Regions from separate parts of the Lysinibacillus sp. VIII_CA genome, predicted to be linked through region 2. Evidence: riboswitches for the same ligand, from Rfam matches in the RefSeq annotation. Region 2 holds a riboswitch; the other holds the start of a gene.
What was found. A riboswitch is a leader RNA that binds a small molecule or an ion and turns the genes downstream of it on or off. The one in region 2 is predicted to bind cyclic di-AMP.
Positions count from the first base shown of each region.

Region 1 (7,553 bases), on a different contig from region 2:
TTTACCTTTAGTGTAATCATCATTTCCAATGTCTTGATTACAACCATCTTTTGCATCGTAAGCGATAAATTTGATTTAATTCCTGATGTATTATCTAATACTTTAATCATGCAACATATACCATCTGTATTCATGAATGCAATTGCTGCCTCAGGGATAGCATTAATTCCGTTGTATTTCGGTATGAGAAAATACTCTATTCCAGCAACAATTATTTCAGCTATTCTAATTGTATCAGTGACTTCATCCAATACAGGTAACTTCACATTAAATGACATCATTATTATTCCAATCTCACTAGCAATCTTAGGTGTTAGTATTGCCTACCTAGCTATCCGTAATATTGAGAAGGTCGATGTTTAATGAAAGAGCCAGTATAAGTTTTGTTGATATCGAACGATGATGATAGCAATTTGATCGTTTGTAACACTCACATAGTTGGTCTTGTAAAATAGGTAACTAAACTTATTAAATATAAAAAGAAATTAACGTATAGCAATAAAAATAAGTAATTAGAATCCCATAATAGAAATTTAATTAAAATAGAAAAGGAAGTGGCCAATAAAATAGTTAATAACAGATTTCCTTTTTTGGCATAGTGGCATTGTATAACTATTAATACAATAATAATAAGTATAGGAATATAAAATTTCATGAAAAAAACCTCCTATTTATAATTAAAAAATTACTAAAATGTAAATGTGTGTCATAAAAATCTTATATTTATTTGGAGGTGATTACAATGAAATTAAGAATTCTACACTTGTTGCTGTATTATCAACTGTAGTTTCTGCAACTGCTTCAGCTGCCCCACAAGATGTGTCTACTTAAGGTTTCCCTTTTGCATGCACCGGTCCTTGTAGGGATAGATAATATCCGAGAGTATTAAAATCAGCTATAATTGTCTCCTATAGATGGTTATAGATTATCAACAAAAAGGCATCGAGATTTTTCTTCTCGATGCCTTTTGTTAGTCTATTAATTCACTATTTTATCCAAATATTGTTTCGCTTAGTAAGTAAATATTTAATGCCACTACGATCACAACTACAAACCAGCCTAAAATAGTAGTAATACGGTGGTTCACTAAACCGCCCATAATGTCCCGTTTGCTTGTAAACATAACGAGAGGGACGAGGGCAAATGCAATACCAAAAGATAACACAACCTGACTAAGAACAAGCGCATAGGTTGCGTTTACACCAGATGCAATAATCGCTAGCGGCGGGACCATTGTAATGGCTCTCCGTAAATAAAGTGGTATTTTTCGTTGAATAAAGCCTTGCATCACTACGTCACCTGCTAATGTCCCTACAGAGGAGCTAGCTAGCCCAGCAATAAGTAAACCAAGACCAAAGGAAACGGCAGCCATTGGACCGAGAGCATCCTTTAATCCGTTATAGGCAACGTCTAAATCCTCTACTACGATTCCTTGTGTGTGAAATACTGCTGCCGCGATAATGAGCATACTCATATTGATGGCTCCAGCAATAATCATAGCGATGATAATATCAATAAATTCAAAACGGAAGATTCTTCTTTTTTCTTCTTCATTACGACCGATAATACGACTTTGTGTTAAAGAAGAATGTAAGTAAATAGCATGGGGCATGACGGTCGCACCTAAAATACCAGTTGCTAATAGTAATGAGTCCACCCCCTCAAACTGAGGTGTGAACATACCAATTGCTACTTCGCCCCATTCTGGCTGAGCTAAAAACGTTTGGAAGGCAAATGCTAAAACCACAATTAAAACCATACCAGAAATGCCTGCCTCAAATGCTCTGAATCCTCTTCTTTGAAGCTCTAGAATAGCAAATGATCCAATCGCTGTAATGATAGCTGCTGGAAGCATAGGGATATTAAATAACAAGTAAAGCCCTAATGCTGCTCCGATAAACTCAGCAAGGTCGGTAGCAATAATGACTAATTCAGCCTGAATCCAAAGAAATATAGATGTTTTTTTAGAAAAATGTTCACGTGCCACCTCAGGTAAATTTTTCCCTGTCGCAATCCCAAGCTTTGCAGATAAGGATTGGATGAGCACCGCCATTAAATTAGAAAAGGCTATTACCCAAAGGAGTAAGTAACCATACTGAGAGCCAGCTGTAATATTTGTGGCAAAATTGCCAGGATCAATATAGGCGACCGCTGCAATGAATGCAGGCCCAAGAAAAGGCAAAAAACGTCGCCAACCTTTTATATCTCCATCTAAAACTGCCTCGGCAGACGATTTTGTGACTTGTTTATATACCATATTGTTCCCTCATTTCAAAAAGTATCGTTCGAGAAATAAAGTTTCCTAGAGGAAAATGAGATAATAGTATTCTAACGCTAGGATTAGAAAAAGGGAAGCGCTTTGCTTAAAACTTTAAAAAAATAAGTATGCACACTTCTCATCAATTTCTAATTAGACTTTCCTTACCTCTATCGTTTACGATGAAAGAAAAGGTGAAGGACTGATTCGACGTGAGCAATCGAATTTTAATTATAGAAGATGAAGAAAATATTGCGAGAGTGCTGCAGTTAGAGCTTCAATTTGAAGGCTATGAAGCGGTGATAGCCCATACAGGAGCAGATGGTTTATTGCAATATCGTGAGGAGCAATGGGATTTAATCTTACTGGATATTATGTTACCCGAAATGAGTGGTATAGATGTGCTAAAGCGGATTCGCGCAACAGAATCAAAGACCCCAGTTATCATGCTAACTGCTAAAAGTGAGGTAGAGGATAAGGTAAAGGGCTTGGATTTAGGAGCTAATGATTATGTGACAAAGCCCTTTGAAATTGAAGAATTACTGGCCCGTATCCGTAATGCACTACGGTTTTCTCAAAATGCTAGTCCAACAAAGGTCGGTGTATCGTTTGGACAGTTATCGATCAATGAGCAGACAAGAGAAGTGATTTATTATGGTAAGGAAATCCAGCTGACTCCTAGAGAATACGATTTATTGCTGTATCTTATGAAGCATGCTAAGCAGGTGCTCACAAGGGAACAAATATTAGAGACGGTATGGGGCTTTGATTACTACGGAGATACAAATGTTGTGGATGTTTATATTCGTTATGTACGCCAAAAGCTTGAAATCGCAAATGCAACGCCCATTATTCAAACAGTTCGTGGTGTAGGTTATGTGCTAAAGGAAAATAAATCATGAAGCTTAAAACAAAAATTCATCTACTGACCACTTTGTTAATGCTAGTAATTTTAGTGGCAACTAATAGTGGAATTTATTTTTTGTACGAGAAATTTGCCTATAATACGGAATATAGTCAACTTCATACACGAGCGAATGATTTAAGCTCAACATTAAGTCAGTTAAATGCACAAACCAACCTACAGCAAGTATTAAGAGCGTATATGCCAGCTGGTGGTGCAATCTATGTTTATGATGGAGACAATTTGAAGACGAAGGTTCAGGCTACTCTAGATATGCCCGATGTTACTTCCATTACCTATACAATGCCTACTATTTGGATAGATGGGACAATTGTGGACATCACCTTACAACAATCCATGGAGGAAGTAGAAAGTACATTGGATTTATTAAAGGCTATTTTGATAGTCGTGTCCATTATTGCCACCATTCCAATCTTTTTAGCGAGCCTGGCACTTGGTCGCCTAATTTTGTTACCACTAGAACGCTTAAATGCGACAATGCGCAAAAGTGCATCGACGGGGAAATATGAAAAAATGGACATCCCGGCTAAAGGTGGGGATGAATTAGCAAAAATTAATCGAACTTTCAATATGATGATGGAGAAGCTTGAACAGCACTATCAAAAGCAACAGGAATTCGTTTCAAATGCTTCTCACGAATTAAAGACGCCTATTACTGTCATCGAAAGCTATGCAAAGTTACTCTTACGAAGAGGCTTTGACAATCGTGAAGTAGCGCAAGAATCGCTTCAGGCTATTGCAAATGAGTCTTCTCGTATGCATGAAATGGTATTGCAATTGTTAGAGCTAGCAAAAAATAATGAGCATATAGAAATTCATATTGAACAGCTAGAGCTAGCTCCCTTTTTAAATAAAGTAGCTGCACAAATGCAGCAGGCGTATCATAGAGCTTTTATAGTCGATGCAAAAGCACCACAATTTATCTATAGTGATGAAAAAATTTTGAAGCAATTACTCTTTATTTTGCTTGATAATGCTAGGAAGTATAGTGAGGGGGATGTTTATATTTCCACAGCAGAAACTACTTCACACGTGCGAATGACTATTCAGGACTTTGGCGTCGGTATTCCTAAGGAGCATATTCCGCATTTGTTTGAGCGTTTTTACCGTGTCACAGAGGATCGCAATCGTAAAACAGGTGGTTCTGGTTTAGGGCTTGCGATTGCACATAATCTTGCAGGACAATTGGGCATCACCATAGATGTGGAAAGTACAGTTGGGGAAGGATCAAGTTTTACCTTATGTATACCGAAGGAGGGGCAGCAATGAAAAAGTGGGTTGTACTAATTATTGTAATTGTCCTTCTTTGTAGCGGAGTGCTTTGGTTTATTCAAAATCGCTATTTTCAAAAGGAGTCTCTCAGTGAAGAAGAGGCGATTCGCCATATCGAAGCTATTTATAAAGGTCAAGTTTCAGAAGTAAAGAAACATGGAAATACATTTGAAATACAATTTACACGTGAGAATTTGAAATATACAGCCATGCTTGATGTTACAACACAGCAGGTTTCTGATCTAACGTTGCAAAAAGGGCAAAGTAAATTATTGTTAACAGAAAATCAAATAAGAAAAATGGTGAAAGAAAAATATGGTGAGGTAGAAAGCGTCATGCTCACGGAAACCATTTATACCGCACGTGTTGAAAAGGAACATAAGCAAAAAGATATCACAGTAGATGGCTATTCGGGTGAAGTGTTATCTGAAAAAGATGTAGAACCATTAAATCAGCCTGAAAACCCCCACATTATTACCGAACAGCAAGCCATTGATATAGCGCTGCAACAATTAACCGGGAAGGTGGATTCTGTAGATTTTGAAGATACGGCGGAGGGCGGTTATTATTTAGTTGAAATTGAAACAGAGCATGAAGAAGCCACGTTCCAAATTCATGCTGTATCTGGAAAGGTCCTTTCTGTTTCATGGGACGATTAAAGAGTTTTCTCATGAAATTCTAATGTTCCTCTTATAGTTCTATCATCTTTGCTTGGTAAGCTAAAAGCAGATAAAACAAAGGAGAGATGAACATGAAAAAAATAATTATGATTCCTGCATTAGTGGTGACTCTTGGTGTTGGAGCGGCGATTGGCTCTACAACTTTATTATCAGGAAGTGCACAAGAAAAAAAGGTCCTATCCATGCAAAAAATCGAAAAGAAGGCATTGGCAGTAGTAGAGGGGACAGTAGTAGATATTGAACTTGATCAAAATAACTACCGCTCTGTTTATGAGGTAGAGGTGCATACTGATACAGATGAGTATGATTTAAAATTCGATGCCTATACCGGAAAATTACTTAAGCAGAAGAAAGAGCGTCAAGATGACGACGATAATGAATGGGTTAACACTAATACTGCTACCAACCTTATAAGTAAAGAAAAGGCTATTGAAGCGGCTCTAACAAAAGCAAAGGGTACAGTAACAAAAATTAAATTAGATGATGGGATTTATGAAATCGAGTTAAAAGATGGCCAATATGAATATGAGGTTGATGTTGATCCGATTACAGGAGAAATTGTTAATTTTGAAAAAGATATGGAAGACTAATATTGGTTGTTGCCTTAAAAGTAGAGCATACTTTTAAGGTTTTTTTTGTTGTAAAATCCCTTTAAATTAGGTGTTTGCGAGGAAATTAATTTCTACCACGGATATTTACCATGAGTTCAAAATGTCTATGTATTTCACTTGTGAAAAAGAAAAATTTTCTTCTTTACTTTTTTAATTGACAGGCGTAATATGGCATCATTATTAAAGTTTCAAATTTCTAAATCGCTGAAGCAAACTAGACGCGGGGGACCCATTTTTGACGGAGTGCATAAGCAATTCTAGGGGTGAATCTCTTCTTTTGAAGGGTAGGGCTACTCAGGCCCGAATCCGACAGCTAACCTCGTAAGCGTTAAGAGCAGAAAAGTTGGAGCTTGGCAGACAGATGAGCGTCTACAAGTCTTATTTGGTGATGACTTGTAGGCGTTTTTTGATCTCATTTAGGAAGGCGAAACACAATCTAAGAAACTAGAAGGTGTTTATTGATGAAATCCTCATTTAAACGTTATGTAATCGGCAAACCATTAAGATCCGATGCGTTAGGGGAACAAAAGCTTAGTAAAACAAAGGCATTGGCCATATTATCGTCCGATGCTTTGTCTTCCGTAGCCTATGGACCAGAACAAATTTTAATTGTCCTGATGACTGTGGGAACATTAGCATTTTGGTATTCTTTACCGATTGCTGCAGGGGTTGTTGTCCTTTTGGTGGCACTGACTTTATCATATCGTCAGGTTATTTTCGCCTATCCACATGGAGGTGGCGCTTATATAGTATCTAGGGAAAATTTAGGTGTGAATGCGGGTCTTGTAGCAGGAGGCTCATTGCTCGTTGATTATATTTTAACGGTAGCGGTAAGTGTATCTGCAGGTACAGACGCAATTACATCGGCATTTCCAAGTCTGCATCCATACAATGTGCTAATCGCTATTATATTTGTGATTTTTTTAACGATCTTGAATTTACGTGGTGTAACAGAGTCCGCCTCTGTTTTGGCATATCCAGTCTATCTGTTTGTAGTCGTTATGTTAGTGTTAATTGGGTTGGGGCTCTATAATGTTGCAACAGGTCAGGTGCCAGCAGAGCTGCATCCAAAGATTGGTACTCCAGTAGCAGGGATTAGTTTATTTATTTTATTAAAGGCATTTGCGTCAGGAAGCTCAGCCTTAACAGGTGTAGAGGCTATCTCGAATGCCATTCCTAATTTTAGAAATCCTGCCCCTAATAACGCTGCTAAAACATTGTTAGCGATGGGGGGAATCTTAGCGGTTTTATTTATCGGTATTGTTAGTTTAGCGTATTTTTACGGAATTGCGCCAACTTCGGAAGCGACAGTCGTTTCCCAACTGGCAGAAGCAAGTGTTGGTCGAAATATCTTTTATTATATAGTACAGGGTGCAACAGCGATGATTTTGGTACTTGCAGCAAATACGGGCTATTCTGCATTTCCTCTACTTGCTGTCAATTTATCAAAAGACGGTTTTATCCCGAGAATATTTCAAATGCGTGGGGATCGCCTTGGTTATTCGAACGGCATTATGATGCTAGGGCTAGCAGCCATTATCTTAATCATCTTATTTGATGGGACAACGGAACATTTGATTCCACTCTATGCTGTTGGGGTATTTATTCCGTTTACATTAGCGCAAACCGGTATGATGAGAAAATGGTGGCGTGAAAAACCTACTGGCTGGATGGCAAAATTTACGATCAATACAATGGGTGCAGCCATTTCATTCATCGTAGCGATGATGTTTTTTGTGACAAAAATGCCTCAAGTATGGCCAGTGTTTGTCTTTTTACCAATTATCATTTTCGTATTTCATCGAATC
Region 1 covers NZ_JBNFXM010000027.1:28,365-35,917, reverse strand. The annotation lists gene ACP3VS_RS22270 (ABC transporter permease) at 1-363, shown strand, start outside; gene ACP3VS_RS22265 (Nramp family divalent metal transporter) at 992-2,257, opposite strand; gene ACP3VS_RS22260 (response regulator transcription factor) at 2,470-3,159, shown strand; gene ACP3VS_RS22255 (sensor histidine kinase) at 3,156-4,451, shown strand; gene ACP3VS_RS22250 (PepSY domain-containing protein) at 4,448-5,113, shown strand; gene ACP3VS_RS22245 (PepSY domain-containing protein) at 5,206-5,724, shown strand; cyclic di-AMP (ydaO/yuaA leader) riboswitch at 5,938-6,087, shown strand; gene ACP3VS_RS22240 (APC family permease) at 6,207-7,553, shown strand, end outside.
Region 1: it holds a riboswitch for cyclic di-AMP, as region 2 does, so the genes downstream of both, ACP3VS_RS22240 (APC family permease) here and ACP3VS_RS14480 (TrkH family potassium uptake protein) in region 2, are expected to answer to the same signal.

Region 2 (7,553 bases):
AGATATTGCGGCTGAGGAAAAGGCACGTGCCACCTATCAATGGATTATTGATTTATCTGATGATACCGATTTAAATGACAGTTTGAAGTTTTTACGTGAACGTGAAATTGTCCATTCTCAACGTTTTAGAGAGGCAGTAGAAATTTTAAAAGATGATAGGGATCAACAGAAGATTTTCTAAGAAAAAGTGGCTGGCTGTATCAAGGGGTCTTGAAACAGCCTTTTTTTGTTATTGTATGTTTGAAAAAAAAGCGAGATCTTTTCGATGACCAATCATCACTAAAATATCTTCCTGTTCCAAGTTTTGCTCAGGGGAAGGGGAAATAATGATGTCTCCTACTCGAACAATGGCAATAACACTAACGTTATATTTCGCACGCAAATCTAAATCTCGCAGATTTTGCCCAGCCATTTTTGAAGGGATCATAATTTCTTCTATACTATATTCCTTAGACAATTCGATATAATTCAGCATATTCGGAGACAATAGCTGATTTGCCACGCGCTCTCCCATATCTCGCTCGGGATAAATAATCCAATCAGCACCTACTTTATCCAAAACCTGCCCATGTCTTTTACCAAGGGCCTTAGCAATAATTTTTTTTATCCCTAGTTCTTTTAATAGAGATACCGTTAAAATACTTGACTGCATATCGTTACCTATAGCCACTATAACGCAATCAAAATTTCCTATACCAATAGAGGTTAAAGCTTTTTCTTCAGTTGTATCAGCTACTACAGCGTGGGTAACATAGGGTTCTGCATCCTCCACTCTTTCTTCGTTAATATCAATTCCTAAAATTTCCTGTCCAGCTTCGTGGAGCCTGCGGGCAACGCTTGTTCCGAATCTTCCTAGGCCAATAACTGCATATTGTTTAATAGCCATAGCTATAGCACACTCCTCTAATTTTGTTATCCAATCATAATATTACCTTTAGGATGTCGAAAGGCTTCTGTTTTTCGTCGTTTTGTAATAGCGAAAGCAATGGTTAATGGACCTAGTCTTCCAGCAAACATCGTTAAAATAATGAGAATTCTACCAGTAGGGGATAACTCAGGTGTCAACCCCATCGAAAGACCGACAGTACCAAATGCAGAGGTTGCTTCAAATAAATACATCATGAAACTATGACGTTGTTCAGTAATGCTAAGAATGATTGTCACCACAACAACGATAAGTACGCCACACATTGTGACAGTCAAAGCCTTTAAGATAGTCTCAGTGACAATTCTACGTTTAAATAAAACAACATCTTCTTTTCCCCGGATTTGTGACCACATTGTAGCAACTAATACTGCGAAAGTTGTTATTTTTATACCACCTGCAGTGGAACCAGATCCAGCTCCAATAAACATTAAGAGAATTATTAAAAATAATGTAGAATGTGTTAAGTCACCGATAGCCAGTGTATTGGAACCTGCTGTTCTTGGTGTAACAGCTTGGTAAAAAGAACCTAATACTTTGCCCCATTCAGTTAAAGGACCAAGTGTTTTATCATTTCCAAATTCAAACAAAAATATCAAAATTGTAGCGCTTACCGTTAAAATAATTGTAGACGCTAAAACAATTTTTGTATGAACGGAAAGTCTTTTAGTAACTCGATATTCATATAGTTCATTCATGACAATAAACCCCAAGCCTCCAATTGTAATGAGCGCGCAAATTGTTAAAACGACGAATGGGTCATCTACATAAGCTGTCATTCCATTAAATCCGCCCATTAAATCAAAACCTGCATTATTGAAATTAGAAATTGCATGAAAAAAGCCAAAATATACAGCTTTTCCTATAGGCATATCAAAAGAAAAACGAATCGATAAAATAAGACCACCAATTATTTCAATCAATGCTGTAAAGAGCAGTATTCTCTTTACTAATTTAACAAGACCAGCAATGGAAATATTATTAAATGCTTCCTTAAGCAAAAGTCTTTCTTTTAAAGATATTTTTTTCCCGAGTAGTAAAAATAACAATGTTGCAAATGTCATGAATCCTAAACCACCAATTTGGATTAGGCATAAAATGACTACTTCTCCGAAAACTGAAAATGTATCACCTGTATCGACAACAATTAATCCCGTTACACAAGTTGCTGATGTAGCGGTGAATAATGCATCTAAAAACGAAAGTCCTTTTCCATCTTCTGTAGAAAGAGGCATCGTTAAAAGAAAAGTCCCGATGATAATAATAAGTGCAAAGCCAAGTACAAGAATTTTGGGAGGATTTAATGTGTTTCTAAAAGTGTTCATCTTGTTCTCCTCTATAGATGTTAAATTACTTGATTTTAAATATGCATAAAAAAAGACCAACTAAAAAAGCATGTAAAGAATAGGAGAAAACATGCTAATAGGTGGTCGAATAGGACCTCCTTCGCTTTAGCCGACGAAGTTAGCTGACGGGTAGGATGGCGAAAGAGTTTCTCATCCTTTCTGCATGTGCAGAATTAACCCCAATATATTGGGTCCTCCGTTCTCAATGTTTGAGATTTGGCCAGTATTAAATTGAATGTGATTATTCTACGCCCATATTCTATTTTTTGTAAACCCCTATATGAATAGAAAAATACAATTATTTTTTTATTGGGAGCCAAATTTGCTCTTCGAATTCCAATTAGAAATAAAACCAAAAATTCACTTGATATTTTCGCACACTTTCTATTGACCATTATTAGACAATACGATATAATTTTTTAGTACACAACAGAAGGTGATTTGCCTAAATTGTGTATTGACGTGTGTTCGGAGGGAGGGAAAGAGAGATGTCAAAAACTGTCGTTCGCAAAAACGAATCGCTTGAAGATGCTCTTCGCCGCTTCAAACGTACTGTATCAAAAAGTGGTACAATTCAAGAAGTTAGAAAGCGCGAGTTCTACGAAAAACCTAGCGTAAAACGTAAAAAGAAATCAGAAGCTGCACGTAAACGTAAGTGGTAATTTAATTTCCCATTAAAAATCCCTACGTTCATAACACGCAATCGTATGATTCACTGAGCAGACAAAGATATACCTGGAATTAATTACAGATGTAATTAATTTCAGGTATTTTACATTGCTCGATTTACGTACATATGAAAAAGCCGGATGGATATCAACTAGATTCATTCGGCTTTTTTGTGTAATACTAAGTTGTAAGCAACATGTACAAATAGTCGAAATAATTTTTCAGATATGTGAAACTTTTTACATGTTTGACCGTATATACAGAGGAGAAGCATGTTAGAAGGGAGGGAAAAAGGTGCGAAAACGGAGAATCCTTAGCTATTTACTAGTAATATGGATGACTTTTTTGTTAGCGTTTCCATTAACTTCGGCGTTTGCAAGCAGTAAGGTCTACCACGTTCCTATTCATAATGAAGTAGAGCGAGGGCTTCACGCATTTTTAGAACGAGCTTTTAATGAGGCTAAAGAAAACAATGCGAAAGCGATTATCTTAGATATACATACGCCTGGCGGATTTGTAAATGCAGCAAGTGATATCGCCATGCTTATGGATGCAACGGATATATGGACAATTGCTTTTATTAATAAGGATGCCCATTCAGCAGGAGCTTTTTTAGCCTTACACGCGGATGAAATCTACATGGTGCCCAATGGAACAATCGGTGCTGCAGCGGTTATCGATTCAGCGGGTAATACAGCTGATTTGAAAGCAAATAGTGCGTGGCTTGCTCAAATGTCAGCAGCAGCAGAGACATCTGGTCGAGATCCAAAGTATGCTTTAGCAATGGCTGATTCCAATTATGAATTGCCAGAGTATCGTGCGGAGGGAAAAAATTTATTAACGCTTTCAGCATCGGAGGCATTAAAGGTCAAATACTCAGAGGGTACCGTGAAAAATTTTCAGGAACTTTTAGAGAAAAAAGACTTACAAGATCGTGATGTCGTTTCAATCGAACCAACATTCTCTGAGAAATTAGCTCGGTTTATTACAAATCCAATTATTGTTCCAATTTTATTATCCATTGCAAGTCTAGGTCTTGTCATGGAGCTCTATTCGCCAGGATTTGGCGTTCCGGGTATAATGGGATTATCAGCGCTTGGTTTATTTTTCTTTGGACATATGGTTGCGGGCTTTGCTGGCTATGAATCCTTATTGTTATTGATTATTGGTTTAGCACTTGTAGTGGCAGAGTTTTTTGTTCCTGGTGGAATTGTCGGTATTTTAGGTGGTGTGCTCATAATACTAAGTTTATTACTGGCAGGTGCAAATATTATGCAAATGATAATAGCAATTCTCATTGCGCTTGTAATAGCGATTATAGGAATGGTGATTCTGATGAAATTTTTCGGGAAAAAACTGCATGTCTTAAACAGGCTGGTGTTAATGGATGCAACTACGACAGAAGAGGGCTATGTCTCCAACGTCAATCGCACAGAATTGTTAGGAAAAGTAGGGACTACACTTACTCCTTTACGTCCAGCGGGTACAATGGTTCTTGACAGTGAACGCATTGATGTTGTATCAGAGGGTGGCTATGTCGATGCAAATAAACATGTAGAAATTATTAAAGTTGAAGGCTCACGTATTGTCGTGAGACAAACAAAAAAAGAGATGGAGGAATAGGAAATGGGTTTTGATTTAGCATTAATTGGTCCTATAGCTGGACTGGTTATTTTATTTATTGTACTAGCGGTATTCTTTACCTTTGTACCAGTAGCACTATGGATTTCTGCACTGGCTGCAGGCGTCCGTGTTAGTATTTTCACATTAATTGGGATGCGCTTACGTCGTGTAATTCCGTCTCGAATTGTAAATCCATTGATTAAAGCACATAAAGCAGGTTTACCTGTAACGATAAACCAGCTTGAAAGTCACTATTTAGCTGGTGGTAATGTAGACCGAGTTGTCAATGCATTAATTGCTGCACACCGTGCGAATATTGAATTATCCTTTGAGCGCTGTGCTGCAATTGATTTAGCTGGGCGAGATGTACTTGAAGCAGTTCAAATGTCTGTAAACCCAAAAGTGATTGAAACACCATTTATTTCAGGTGTAGCAATGAACGGGATTGAGGTAAAGGCTAAAGCGCGTATTACCGTACGTGCCAACATTGAGCGTTTAGTTGGTGGTGCTGGTGAAGAAACTGTTATTGCCCGTGTAGGGGAAGGGATCGTTTCTACAATTGGTTCAGCAACTAGCCATACGGAAGTATTAGAAAATCCGGATATGATTTCACAAACCGTTTTATCAAAAGGTTTGGATTCTGGAACAGCCTTTGAAATCTTATCCATTGATATTGCTGATGTAGATATCGGTAAAAACATTGGGGCAGAATTACAAATTGAACAAGCGCAAGCAGATAAAAACATTGCTCAAGCAAAGGCTGAGGAACGTCGTGCAATGGCTGTAGCGAATGAGCAAGAGATGATTGCCCGCGTCCAAGAGATGAAAGCGAAAGTAGTAGAAGCAGAAGCAGAAGTACCTCAAGCGATGGCAGAAGCATTACGCTCAGGTAATCTTGGCATAATGGATTATATGAACTATCGTAATATTCAAGCTGATACGGCTATGCGTGATTCCATTTCAAAAGTAAGTAACGATAAACCAGAAACAAACGAACCAAATGTTTAAAAACGGAAAGGAGCAGAACTAACAAATGGAACAATTAATTATTATTGCAATAATTGCCATAGTCAGCTCTATTTTCGGAAAATCAAAAAATAAAAAACCACAAAAATCAATGCCTCCTTTTAATAATAAGGACACACGTGTAGAGTCACCTGTGCTTGAAGAAACTCCACAGCATCATCAAAAACCACAAAGTTTTGAAGATTTTGCTCGAGAATTTATAGGGGATTGGATTCCGGAAAATGAAAAGGTTCAAGAGACTAAGAAATTGGTTGAGGAACAAGTGACGAAGGAAGTCCCAAGCTATGTTGCGCCACCTGTCATTCCAGCGGATGTGCCAAAGCGCTCGTTTATCCGAGAGCAAAAAGGACGATTAGCAGCTGGGAAAGAAGAAGTGAAAGTAACTGGGACACATTCTCCTTTTCAAGTCCCGCAATCTAAAAATGCTCTCATGCAGGCTGTGGTAATGGCTGAAATATTAGGCCCTCCAAAAGCAAAAAGAAAATAACTAGCATGTCCTCCTTTTTCGATGCATATATTGCCGAAGAAGGAGGCATTTTTTTATGAAAAAATTATTTCAATTAACGCCACTACTTGAATTGTCAGAATATGAATCATTAAAAATTATTGGACCTTACCGTTTTATTCATGCAGATGCAACGACCTGTTCGTTTGCTTATGCAGATTATCATATTACTGTTACGGCTGATTTGGTGAAAATTCATGCACTAAAAGAAGAAATGCTTCATCTCTCTGTTGAAAACTTACAAGAGATTCATATGAAAATGACAAAGAATATGGGTGTGAGTTAAAATGTGGAATAATCGGCCAATCATTATACGTATAAAGCGCCATGAAAATGTTCATCCTTTTATTCAAGCATTGCACGCACAACATGTTCCTTTAAAGCGTGTCGTCTTTAGAGAACAAGAGGTTTCGTTTGAAACAACGATGCATCATTTACCTAAAATTCGTCGTATACGAAGAGGCTTTCGCTTGAAAATGGCTGTATTTTACGCCGATGAGCAGCAAGTTTTTCGAGCTCAGGTTTGGACTTTGCTTGGTCTGGCTTTAATGATTGCCATTCCAATACTTGGTGCGCAGGTGATTTGGAAGGTAGACATTGAAGCAGCAACACCAGAACTGGAGCAGCGCCTAGGTAAAACGTTTCATGATACCTTTCAAATAGAAACACCGCTTTCTAAAAAAAATTTACCGTCTAATACGGTTATTCGCCAAAAGCTGTTAGAACAGCATCTAGAGCTCTCGTGGGTGCATATTGAAAAAAATGGAGGGCGAGTTGTACTAAGGCCACAGGAATCGCCTAAACAAACGAAGCAGGCAAATGAAAAATTAGCGTCGCAATTAGTAGCAACCAAAAGTGGTATTATTACTCACTTTGATATCCAAAATGGCGAGCGGAAAATTTCAGTGAATGATACAGCCTATGAGGGGGATGTTCTTGTTAGTGGCGTGATTGAAAGTGGAGCGGATTATGTTTTTGTCGGCGCAAAGGGCGAGGTTTTTGCAGATTATTGGCTTGAATGTACCTTTAAAATTCCTACAAAAATTACAATGGAAACATTGCAACAAAAGCAATGGCGCGTTTTGGTGAAAGGTATTCATCAAGAAAAGGTTGATTATGTGCAAAAAAAGGATTTACCGAATTGGCTAGACCCTTATGTTTCAATTGTAGAGGAGCAGCAAACGAAAACGATGCAGGTGGAGCTTGATGAATCGAAAATCGAGTCTTTACTTATCCCGCTTCTTCATGAAAAAGTAATACGTTCGTTACCTGCCAAATCAATCATCAAAAAAGAAAACCTTTTACAGGCAAAGTGGGGTAATGGTACAGTTGAAGGGAAAGTTCTATTTTTAGTCAATGAAAACATTGCAAGTCCAATACATGGCCTACAAGGAGAATGATTATGTCAGAACAGTTAACTGTATTACAAGTGGATAATCCAAACGAAGCGGTTATGCTA
Region 2 covers NZ_JBNFXM010000010.1:32,776-40,328, forward strand. The annotation lists gene ACP3VS_RS14470 (manganese catalase family protein) at 1-181, shown strand, start outside; gene ACP3VS_RS14475 (potassium channel family protein) at 230-886, opposite strand; gene ACP3VS_RS14480 (TrkH family potassium uptake protein) at 913-2,250, opposite strand; cyclic di-AMP (ydaO/yuaA leader) riboswitch at 2,364-2,503, opposite strand; gene rpsU (30S ribosomal protein S21) at 2,760-2,933, shown strand; gene ACP3VS_RS14490 (NfeD family protein) at 3,235-4,563, shown strand; gene floA (flotillin-like protein FloA) at 4,567-5,571, shown strand; gene ACP3VS_RS14500 (hypothetical protein) at 5,597-6,076, shown strand; gene ACP3VS_RS14505 (hypothetical protein) at 6,132-6,380, shown strand; gene ACP3VS_RS14510 (sporulation protein YqfD) at 6,382-7,494, shown strand; gene ACP3VS_RS14515 (PhoH family protein) at 7,497-7,553, shown strand, end outside.